DNA from 2 places in the Lelliottia sp. RD5 genome. Region 2 is predicted to be linked to the other one. Evidence: predicted binding sites of a transcription regulator. Region 2 holds the regulator's gene; the other holds the start of a gene.
The links. Region 2 encodes LexA, which represses DNA repair genes until DNA is damaged. Its sites were predicted from a motif close to TNCTGTATGTACATACAGNA; they were not measured.
Positions count from the first base shown of each region.

Region 1: rmuC (DNA recombination protein RmuC) is a predicted target of LexA. The motif match lies at 3,931-3,950, and genes of this name have one in related genera.

Region 1 covers NZ_JBVYHQ010000011.1:64,253-69,884, forward strand. Annotated here, with positions in the region: gene AC0LWE_RS21380 (glycoside hydrolase family 1 protein) at 1-47, opposite strand, end outside; gene AC0LWE_RS21385 (beta-glucoside-specific PTS transporter subunit IIABC) at 47-1,858, opposite strand; gene AC0LWE_RS21390 (dienelactone hydrolase family protein) at 2,038-2,844, opposite strand; gene udp (uridine phosphorylase) at 3,094-3,855, shown strand; gene rmuC (DNA recombination protein RmuC) at 3,994-5,451, shown strand; gene ubiE (bifunctional demethylmenaquinone methyltransferase/2-methoxy-6-polyprenyl-1,4-benzoquinol methylase UbiE) at 5,518-5,632, shown strand, end outside.
Region 2 covers NZ_JBVYHQ010000005.1:35,325-40,956, forward strand. Annotated here, with positions in the region: gene plsB (glycerol-3-phosphate 1-O-acyltransferase PlsB) at 1-917, opposite strand, end outside; gene AC0LWE_RS15845 (diacylglycerol kinase) at 1,072-1,440, shown strand; gene lexA (transcriptional repressor LexA) at 1,550-2,158, shown strand; gene dinF (MATE family efflux transporter DinF) at 2,225-3,544, shown strand; gene AC0LWE_RS15860 (CsbD family protein) at 3,690-3,899, shown strand; gene zur (zinc uptake transcriptional repressor Zur) at 3,984-4,499, opposite strand; gene AC0LWE_RS15870 (cupin domain-containing protein) at 4,616-5,104, shown strand; gene AC0LWE_RS15875 (conjugal transfer protein TraF) at 5,323-5,632, shown strand, end outside.

The DNA of each region.
Region 1 (5,632 bases), on a different contig from region 2:
GCGCCGCCCCATAAAAAACCTTGCGGGAACGGGAGGGATTTATCCATTACACGGACTCCTTTAGCGTCATGATGATGTGAGGATTTGGATTTTTGTCGTCGTGGCTATGTGGCGTGAGCGAGAAACGTTCGCCGTTCGTCACCACCATTATCACCACCGGATCGAGACCTGCTGCGGTGAGGGTATCAAGAGAAAATTCAATCAGCGTTTCGCCGCTTTTCACGTGCTGGCCTTCCTGAACCTTGGGGGAAAACCCTTCGCCTTGCAGCTTGATGGTGTCGATTCCGATGTGGAAAATCAGTTCTACACCCGCATCGGTGAGAAGACTCAGCGCGTGGCCGCTTTCAAACACGTTAACGATAGTGCCGTCCGCCGGGGCACGCAGCACGCCTTGAGAGGGGACAATCGCGATGCCGTCACCCATGATTTTGCGGGAGAAAACATCGTCATTCACGTTTTCCAGCGGAATGATTTGCCCTTCAATCGGACGCGTGAACGTCAGTTCGTCGGTTTGCTCAGTGACTTTATCGCGCCACAACAGCAGGGCACTGATAAACGCGATGGCGAATGACAGACCGGCACCGGCAAACGCCCAGAGGATGTTGAGCGGGTTATCTGGCGAGACGAACATGGAGATACTGGCAAGGCCTGGACCCACAATCGCAAAGGCTTCAACCGCCATCCAGCCGATAAAAGCGCCGCCCACGATGCTGCCGAGGATCACGCTGTAGAGCGCTTTTTTATTCAGCAGCGTGACGCCGTAAAGCGCGGGTTCGGTAATGCCAAACAGCGCGGAAATGCCCGCTGAAAACGCGGTCGATTTCAGCACCTTGTCTTTGCTTTTAAGCGCAATCGCCAGACATGCGCCAGATTCAGCGATGTTGTGCGCCAGCGATGCGGGGAGATACAGCAGTTCGCGGCCAAACTGGCTCATGGATGCCACGGCATAGGGCAGCATCGGTTTGTGCATTCCGGCCGCGACCATAAACGGCAGCGCGGCGGCGAGCAATCCTGTTGCCACAAAACCGAGTTTCCCGTAAAGCCACAGAATGACCGTCGCCAGGCCTGCGCCCAGTTCATAGCCCAAAGGCCCTAAAATCAGCAGCGTGACGGGAACCGTGGCCAGCAACGACAGCATCGGTGAAAGGAAAATACGCAGCGCGCCGGGTGAGTAACGATTAAAAAACTTTTCCGTCTGCGCATAAAACAGCACGCATAGAATAGCCGGGAAGACCTGTGAGGCGTAGGCCACGTTGCGCAGATCGAACGACATGAATTCCGCGCCCTCGGCCAGCTGTTTGGTCATCGCCGGTAACACCATAACCGCAACGGCTGAGACGGCGACCAGCACGTTGACCTTGAGCTTTGTCGCGGTCGTGATAGCGACCAGGATCGGCAGGAAATAGAGTGGGGCAGAGCCGATATTATCCAGCACTTTGTAAGTGGAGCTGTCGCGGCTGAGCCAGCCCACGACATCCAGCAACAGCAGCAGTGATTTCAGTACACCGCCGCCGGCAATCGCGGGGACCAAAGGCTGGAAAACACTAATCACAAAATCGACGATTTGCGCCCAACGGTTGGGTTTATTCGCGTGTGGCTGGGTATTGCCCTGCGGCGTGCCGACCAGAGACCGCACCGCTTCGTAAACCTGAACCACTTCATGCCCAATAATCACCTGGCACTGCACGTTGACGCGCACGCCCAGCACACCGTCAATTTTCGCCAGCGCGGTTTCATTCACTTTGCCGTTGTCGTACAGGCTCAGCCGCAAGCGGGTAGAGCAATGCTCGATATGTTCGATATTCTCAGCGCCACCCACATGGGCGATGACGTCCAGTGCTGTCTGCAAATGATTCATGTCTGGCCCCTGTCTCCAGAGCAAAAAAAAAGACCTGAAGCCCATTTCCCCCGGGGAGGAGAAATGGGCTTCAGGTCTTGCCTACGGATCGTAGTTACACGCCTGTGCTTTTTATATCGGTCAAAAGCTGTTTAAAAGTCAATCAACCGTTGTGCTTCGTACGTTAAATTGTGAGCGGCTTAACCCTTTTTCGCGCCATACTGCCGGAACCACGCCAGCATTCGCTGCCAGCCGTCTTTGGCCGATTCTTCGTGATAGCTTGGGCGATAATCGGCGTTAAACGCATGGCCCGCCTCCGGATAAACCACGATTTCTGCTTTGGCATTCGCGGCACGCAGCGCCTGCCGCATCGTCTCGACGCTCTCCAGCGAAATGCCCGTATCTTCGCCACCGTAAAGCCCAAGAACGGGCGCATTGAGATCGACCGCGATATCCACCGGATGCTTAGGTGAATTCAGCGTTTTCTCGCCAACCAGCTTGCCATACCAGGCCACGGCGGCTTTCAGTTGCGGATTGTGTGCGGCATAAAGCCAGGTGATGCGTCCGCCCCAGCAGAAGCCCGTGACCATTAGCCGATGCGCATCGCCGCCGTTACGCGCCGCCCAACTGGCGACATGATCGAGATCGGCCAGCACCTGCGCATCCGGTACTTTGCTAACCAGATTGCTGAACAGCGTGGGGATATCGCTGTATTCATTGGGGTCGCCCTGACGGAAGTACAGCTCCGGCGCGACGGCCAGATACCCCTCCAGCGCCAGGCGACGGCAGACGTCCCGAATATGTTCGTGAACGCCAAAAATCTCCTGAACCACAATGACGATCGGCAAAGGCCCGTCCACGCCCTTTGGACGCGCGTGATAAGCGGGCATGTTTTCACCCTGGGAAGGGATCGAGGTTTCGCCTGCCGTGATGGCGTCTTCAGACGTTGAAACGATGGTTGACGCGAGAGGGGCGGCGGCAGGTGCAAAATTCGTTTTTTGAGTCATGGTATTCTCCGTACCCGTTGGTGCAAATAAATATAGACCTCAAGTTAACAATTCACAGTGCCCGAAACGGGCTATCTTTTGTGCAGTAGTAAACGATATAACTTGTTAGTGTGATGAGTGTCACTATTTTATGGTAATTAACTGCAATCATTTTCATTCGTGGTGAGGTCTGTCACGAAAATGTGCCCGGTGCTTCTGTAAAGTACCGTTTTACTTCTTCTGACAACCCGACCCACAGAGGAGTCACCTATGTCTAAGTCTGATGTTTTTCATCTCGGCCTCACTAAAAACGATTTACAAGGGGCTACGCTGGCTATCGTCCCTGGCGATCCTGAGCGTGTGGAAAAGATCGCCGCGCTGATGGATAAGCCGGTTAAGCTGGCTGCGCATCGCGAATTCACCACCTGGCGTGCAGAGCTGGATGGCAAAGCCGTTATCGTGTGTTCGACCGGTATCGGTGGTCCTTCTACCTCTATCGCCGTTGAAGAGCTGGCACAGCTGGGCATTCGTACTTTCCTGCGTATCGGGACCACTGGCGCTATTCAGCCGCACATCAACGTCGGCGACGTGCTGGTGACCACTGCATCTGTGCGTCTTGACGGTGCAAGCCTGCACTTTGCGCCAATGGAATATCCGGCCGTGGCGGACTTTGAATGTACCACTGCGCTGGTTGAAGCTGCGAAATCCGTGGGCGCAACGACTCACATCGGCGTGACCGCCTCTTCTGACACCTTCTACCCAGGCCAGGAGCGTTATGACACCTTCTCCGGTCGCGTGGTGAACCGTTTTAAAGGTTCGATGGAAGAGTGGCAGTCCATGGGCGTAATGAACTATGAAATGGAATCTGCAACGCTGCTAACCATGTGCGCAAGCCAGGGTCTGCGTGCCGGTATGGTGGCGGGCGTCATCGTTAACCGCACCCAGCAAGAAATTCCAAACGCAGAAACCATGAAGAAAACCGAAAGCCACGCGGTGAAAATCGTGGTTGAAGCGGCTCGCCGCCTGATCTAGTTTCCCCTTTCAGATAAAAGGCCGACGCGTTCGGCCTTTTCTTTTTGCGTAGCGCCTCGCAGGAAACCCCTTTCAAACTGGACGTTTATACAGCACAATTCTATTTTGTGCGGGTAATGGTTTGATGCAGGGGGCGTTGTGGATATCTCAATCCTAATTTATGCAGTCATTGCGCTGGTGGGCGCGGGTGTGGGCTGGCTGATGTCCAGCTACCAGCATGCGCAACATAAAGCCGATCAGCTGGCCGATCGTGAAGAGATGGTGGCTGAGCTCAGTGCTGCAAAACAACAGCTTACGCAGAGCGCGCACTGGCGCGAAGAGTGCGAATTGCTCAACAATGAACTGCGTAATCTGCGTGATATCAATACCTCTTTAGAAGCCGACCTGCGCGAAGTCACGACCCGTCTGGAATCCACCCAGCTGCATGCCGAAGACAAAATCCGTCAGATGATCAACAGCGAGCAGCGCCTGAGCGAGCAGTTTGAAAATCTGGCTAACCGCATCTTTGAGCAGAGCAACCGCCGCGTTGATGAGCAGAATCGTCAGAGCCTGAACGGTTTGCTGACCCCCCTGCGTGAACAACTGGATGGTTTTCGTCGTCAGGTGCAGGACAGCTTTGGCCAGGAGTCGCGTGAACGCCACACCCTGGCGCATGAAATCCGTAATCTCCAGCAGCTGAATGCGCAGATGGCGCAAGAGGCGGTCAACCTGACGCGTGCGCTCAAGGGCGACAATAAAACGCAGGGGAACTGGGGCGAAGTGGTGCTCACCCGCGTGCTGGAAGCCTCTGGTCTGCGCGAGGGGTATGAATACGAAACGCAGGTTAGCATTGAAACCGACACCCGATCGCGGATGCAGCCCGATGTCATCGTGCGCCTGCCGCAGGGCAAAGACGTGGTGATTGACGCCAAAATGACGCTGGTGGCCTATGAGCGCTACTTCAATGCCGAAGATGATTTCACCCGAGAATCCGCACTCCAGGAGCACATCGCCTCGGTACGAAATCACATTCGCCTGTTGGGGCGAAAAGATTATCAACAGTTGCCAGGGCTGCGCTCGCTGGATTATGTGCTGATGTTTATTCCGGTCGAACCGGCATTTTTGCTGGCACTGGACAGACAACCAGAACTTATCACCGAAGCGTTGAAAAACAATATTATGCTGGTCAGTCCAACCACGCTGCTGGTGGCGCTCCGTACCATCGCAAACCTGTGGCGGTACGAGCATCAAAGCCGTAACGCGCAGCAAATTGCCGATCGCGCCAGCAAGCTGTACGACAAAATGCGCCTGTTTGTGGATGACATGACATCCGTTGGGCAAAGCCTGGACAGGGCACAGGAGAATTACCGTCAGGCGATGAAAAAACTCTCGTCGGGTCGAGGAAATCTGCTTTCACAAGCTGAGGCGTTTCGCAGCCTGGGTGTTGAGGTCAAGCGCGAGATTAATCCGGAATTGGCCGAACAGGCCACGGCTCAGGATGAAGAATATCGCCTTCGTGACGGGGTGAATGAGCAAAATACAGACAATCAAGACAATGATTTAGCCGCACAAGCATTGTCCGAAACGCAGGCAAACCGATTCTTTCAGGGTGGTTGAATCGTAGGGCAAACGCGCCCAATCTGTTACACTTCACGAACATTTGACGGATTAGCAGGCACTGAGATGGTTGACGATTCACAAGATACTACACACTTTGGCTTTCAGACTGTCGCCAAAGCGCAGAAAGCTGACATGGTTGCCCACGTATTCCATTCCGTGGCGGCAAAGTACGATGTCA
Region 2 (5,632 bases):
TGGCAGGGCACGTAGACAATCTCATGACCGTCGTGGGCCAACTGGCGCACACGCTCGGCGTTATGAACGTTAATCCCCTGGTACAGACGGTTCCAGGTGAAGCTCAGAATACGGTCAGACAGTCGGATCATCTCGTAGGAGAAGTTCGCTGCAATCTCTTCCATCAGTGCGATAGCGTTTTGCTGCGCTTTCTCATGAGAGATTTTCTTGCTTCGCGCTTCGTCTTCAACCGCGCGGGCAATCGCTTTGGACGCCAGCAGTTTGTTGAACAGATCCTGACGCGCGGGCAATCGTGGCCCCACAGCCGCTAAACGCTGACGGGCGAAGTGCATACGCGCAACGCGTGCCAGTTTTTGGGCAATAATTTTATCGGTACCGTGCTCATCAGCCATGCGTCGTAACGACACAGACGGCGAGAAACGAACAAAACTATCGCGACCCAACCATGACACGGCAAAGAATTTTTGCACGCCGTTAAGCATGCGCAATGGCGGATTCTCGTCGCCTTTTTGACGCCCTGGACGACGACCAAACATGATCGACACTGGCACCATCTGGACGTCCAGATCGGGGTTACTGCGGTGCAGATCAAGATAGTCGTGGAACAGTTTGATCGACTCTTCTTTCGGCGTGTAATAGGTAAACACGCGCGGCCCGCCGTGGATAAACACATAGCGAGGAAGGAGAGTGCCGTCGATCTCCAGGGGTTCCAAAGGATCCGGTAAATCGTGCGCCAGACATTGGGCGCGCAGCGTCAGTAAGTCTGCCTTCGAGTTATAAGGCAAAACGTACATAATAGGGCGCGAGGTATCGAGCCCTAATTCCAGCGCAGGTTCCGCCGGGATAGACTTACTTTTTACCAGTACGCTTAATGGTAAATTAAGTAATTTGTAGTAAATTCGTGGCCAGCCGGACATAAACGATGTAAAGCCTCTGGTTAATAATGCAATTGCGGCGCAAGGATAACAGAAAGCGCGCAAGATTTCTGTTGTTACCCGTCATACTTCAGGCTGCTGCGAAACCCGCTGCAGCCCTTGTTACTGACGTCAAATCTAATAAAAGGTTCTTTTAATGGCCAATAATACCACTGGGTTTACCCGAATCATCAAAGCAGCCGGATATTCATGGAAAGGTTTCCGCGCAGCATGGATAAATGAAGCCGCCTTCCGGCAAGAAGGCGTTGCCGCCATTATTGCCGTGATTATTGCGTGCTTCCTTGATGTCGATGCTATCACCCGCGTACTTCTCATCAGCTCCGTGCTTTTGGTGATGATAGTGGAGATTCTCAACAGCGCTATCGAAGCCGTTGTTGACCGTATTGGTTCTGATTTCCACGAGCTTTCTGGTCGTGCGAAAGACATGGGCTCTGCCGCTGTACTGCTGGCGATTATCATCGCTGTCATTACCTGGGTCACTCTCCTTTGGTCACATTTTCGATAAGCTTTCAGGAATCGAATAAGTCTCTGGTTTTTTGTGCAGTTTTTGATTCCAAATTCGCCTTTGACTGTATATACTCACAGCATAACTGTATATACACCCAGGGGGCGGAATGAAAGCGTTAACGGCCAGACAGCAAGAGGTGTTTGATCTCATCAGGGATCACATCAGCCAGACGGGAATGCCACCCACGCGTGCGGAAATCGCTCAGCGCCTGGGCTTCCGTTCACCAAACGCCGCTGAAGAGCATCTTAAAGCGCTGGCACGTAAAGGTGTGCTTGAGATTGTTTCAGGCGCGTCACGCGGTATCCGCTTACTGGTGGAAGAAGAAACGGGCATCCCTCTTATCGGTCGCGTTGCGGCGGGTGAGCCGTTGCTGGCACAGCAGCACATTGAAGGCCACTATCAGGTCGATCCGGGTATGTTCAAGCCGAGCGCAGATTTCTTACTGCGTGTTAGCGGTATGTCCATGAAGGATATTGGTATTCTGGACGGCGATCTGTTGGCTGTTCATAAAACTCAGGATGTGCGTAACGGACAGGTCGTGGTTGCGCGTATTGACGACGAAGTGACGGTTAAGCGCCTGAAAAAACAGGGCAACACTGTGCAACTTCTGCCTGAAAACAGCGAGTTTTCTCCAATTGTGGTGGATCTGCGCGAGCAAACCTTCTCTATTGAAGGACTGGCGGTTGGCGTTATCCGCAACGGTGAATGGCTGTAATTTCTCTCTGACAGGCTGCGCCATCCGCGCAGCCTGGCTGTCTTATCTCGCTTCCGGTAATTTCCTATGTCTCTGCTGACAACTTCAGACAAGGCATTATGGCGTCTTGCGCTGCCAATGATTTTTTCCAATATCACCGTTCCTTTGCTTGGACTGGTGGATACGGCCGTCATTGGACATCTGGATTCTCCTGTTTATTTAGGTGGCATCGCGATTGGCGCGATGGCGACCAGCTTCCTCTTTATGCTGCTCCTGTTTTTGCGCATGAGCACAACCGGACTGACAGCCCAGGCTTTTGGCGCGAAAGATCCCGTTCGCCTTGGGCGGGCGCTGGTTCAGCCGCTGATCCTGGCATTAGGTGCCGGGCTGCTGATTGTCGTATTGCGTGCGCCTCTCATCGATCTGGCGCTGCATATCGTCGGCGGCAGCGAGGCGGTGCTGGCACAGGCGCGCCGTTTTCTGGAAATTCGCTGGCTCAGCGCCCCTGCATCGCTCGCTAACCTCGTGCTGCTTGGCTGGTTGCTCGGCGTGCAATATGTCCGTGCCCCGTTCATTTTGCTGGTGGTGGGGAATATCCTGAATATCGTTCTCGATCTGTGGCTGGTGATGGGTTTGCATATGAATGTGCAGGGTGCCGCACTGGCAACCGTCATCGCGGAATATGCCACGTTCCTTATCGGCTTATGGATGGTGAAACGCGTGCTGGTGATGCGTGGCGTCACACTCGCGCTGCTGAAAAATGCATGGCGGGGCAATATGCGCAAGCTGCTGGCGCTGAACCGCGACATCATGTTGCGCTCTTTATTGCTCCAGCTATGCTTCGGTGCGATGACCGTATTGGGCGCGCGTCTTGGGCCTGAGATCGTTGCGGTCAACGCGGTGCTAATGACGCTGCTGACATTTACCGCCTACGCGCTGGATGGTTTTGCCTATGCCGTTGAAGCGCACTCCGGTCAGGCTTTCGGTGCGCGACAGGCCGGGAAATTACAGGAGGTCTGGCGAGCCGCCTGCCGTCAGTCCGGGCTGGTCGCGCTGGTGTTTGCGCTAATTTACGCTCTTTTTGGCGGGCATATCGTCGCGCTACTGACGTCATTACCTGAACTACGTGAGCTGGCACGGCACTACATTTTCTGGCAAGTGGTGCTACCGGTGGCGGGTGTCTGGTGCTATTTGCTGGATGGCATGTTTATTGGCGCAACACGGGGTGCAGAAATGCGCAATAGCATGGCGGTAGCCGCGGCGGGTTTCGGTTTGACGTTGCTCACCGTTCCCTATTTGGGAAACCAGGGTTTGTGGCTGGCACTCGCTGTCTTTCTTGCTCTGCGAGGCCTCTCGCTGTGGGTTATCTGGCGACGTCACTGGCGCGAAAACAGCTGGTTCTCGTAGCGGCTTCTTTTGTCCAGATGGTTAAAGATTCTGAATATCGAAACGACTGCCGAATCCTTGTCTACAATTATTATCACGTCCAGCAGGAAATGAACGTAACGGACGATACAAATTTACGTGATAACCGAACGATGAGGACATGATTATGAATAAAGACGAAATCGGCGGTAACTGGAAGCAGTTTAAAGGTAAAGCGAAAGAGCAGTGGGGTAAGCTGACTGACGATGATATGACCATCATTGAAGGTAAGCGTGACCAGCTGGTCGGTAAAATTCAGGAACGTTACGGTTACCAGAAAGATCAGGCCGAGAAAGAGGTCGGTGATTGGGAAAAACGTCACGATTATCGCTGGTAGGCAATTCCGTAGCGAAAGGTTCTACCCGAAAGTACAAGGACGTACTATCCCTGAGGGCGGCTTAATGGCCGCCCGCTTTGCATTTTAGCGCGGCTTCTTTTTCACATGAATAGAGTGATCGTGCTGACACGCGTCCTGATGGCTACACGCTTCTACTTCCACACAGGCTGAACACAGGCCATGTGCTTCAATCACATTATGACGTAGCGCAAAGCCCATTTTTGCCGCCAGCGTATGCATAATGTCTTCAACCCCTTCCGCCGCTTTTTCCTTCACTGCACTACATCGATCGCAGATGAACATCGCAGAGGTGTGCGTCGGCTGATCGAACAAATGGCAAAGCACATAGCTATTTGTTGATTCCACTTTATGCACAAAGCCCTGTTCCAACAGGAAATCAAGCGCCCGGTAAACCGTAGGCGGTTTAGCCTGCGGCTCGTTAACACGCAGCAGATCAAGCAAATCGTAGGCGCTGATCGCGTTTTGTTGCAGGCTCATCAAACGCAAAACTTCAAGGCGCTGCGGGGTCAGGCGCACATTGCGTTGCGCACAGAGCTTTTCAGCTTGCACGAGCAGCTCCTGCGTTGTGGTCTTATCCATTTGCACCTCGAATAGTAGTCGGCCGGAAAACCCTCACTTTATCATGTTCTGTCAAAAACGCCGAGATCCCACGCGGTGTGCTATACCTGACGCAACGCAACATGGGGAGATAAACAATGAAAAGACCTGACTGCATTCAACACTGGCGTGACGTCGAGGGGGCTGACGATTCAACGTACCCGGACAGTGACGAACGCTTTGCGATTGGTGCGCCGTTGGCGCGCAAACTGGGGCTGGGGCGTCTTGGGATCCATCATGAGCGTTTACCGCCGGGGCGTCGCACGTCCTATCCGCATGCAGAAAGTGACGAGGAAGAGTTTATCCATGTTATTGAGGGCCATCCGGAAGCGTGGATCAACGGTTATCTGTGGAAGCTGGAGCCAGGGGATAGCGTCGGTTTCCCTGCCGGGACGGGCGTGTGTCACACCTTTATCAACAACACCGACGAGGATGTACGGCTGCTGGTGGTAGGGGAAGCGAACAAAAAACACAATCGTATCTATTACCCGTTAAATCCTATGTATGCCGCCACACGCGAAGACCGCTGGGTCGACCATCCCCCGCAGTTTTTTGGGCCCCACGACGGAAAACCTGGGCGAAAATAATATCCTCTTCTATAAATATTGAGGGCCGTCACAAATACAATAGGCCAGTTGGGTGATTTAACTTAAGGAAATAGCAGGTCTTTTGGTTCCTATTCACAGCAATAGTTCGCTCCCGTATGGGCGTAAATAGCGGGGGTTGTTTAATAACACTATAAGACGGGCATACTGTGAAAAAAACTTTTAAATTTTCAGTGGTTAGCATCGCTGTGTCTCTGCTGATGGCAAATCAGGCGGGAGCAGCCAATACCTGGACGGAAGCGCGTAGCGACGCAATGGGTGGTACGGGCGTGGCGGCGGGCAATTATGGCAGCGGGGTATTAATCAACCCAGCGCTGTTGGCTAAAGCCAAACCGGATGATGACATTACCGTCATTTTACCGTCCGTTGGCGCCAGAATTACGGATAAAGATAATCTTCAGGATCAAATCGACGACATCAGTGACAAAGTCGACCACTACAGCGATGTCGTGGACAGCCTGACGGCAGCAGAGATCATCGCTAACCCATTAGGGTCTGTTAATCAGTTCC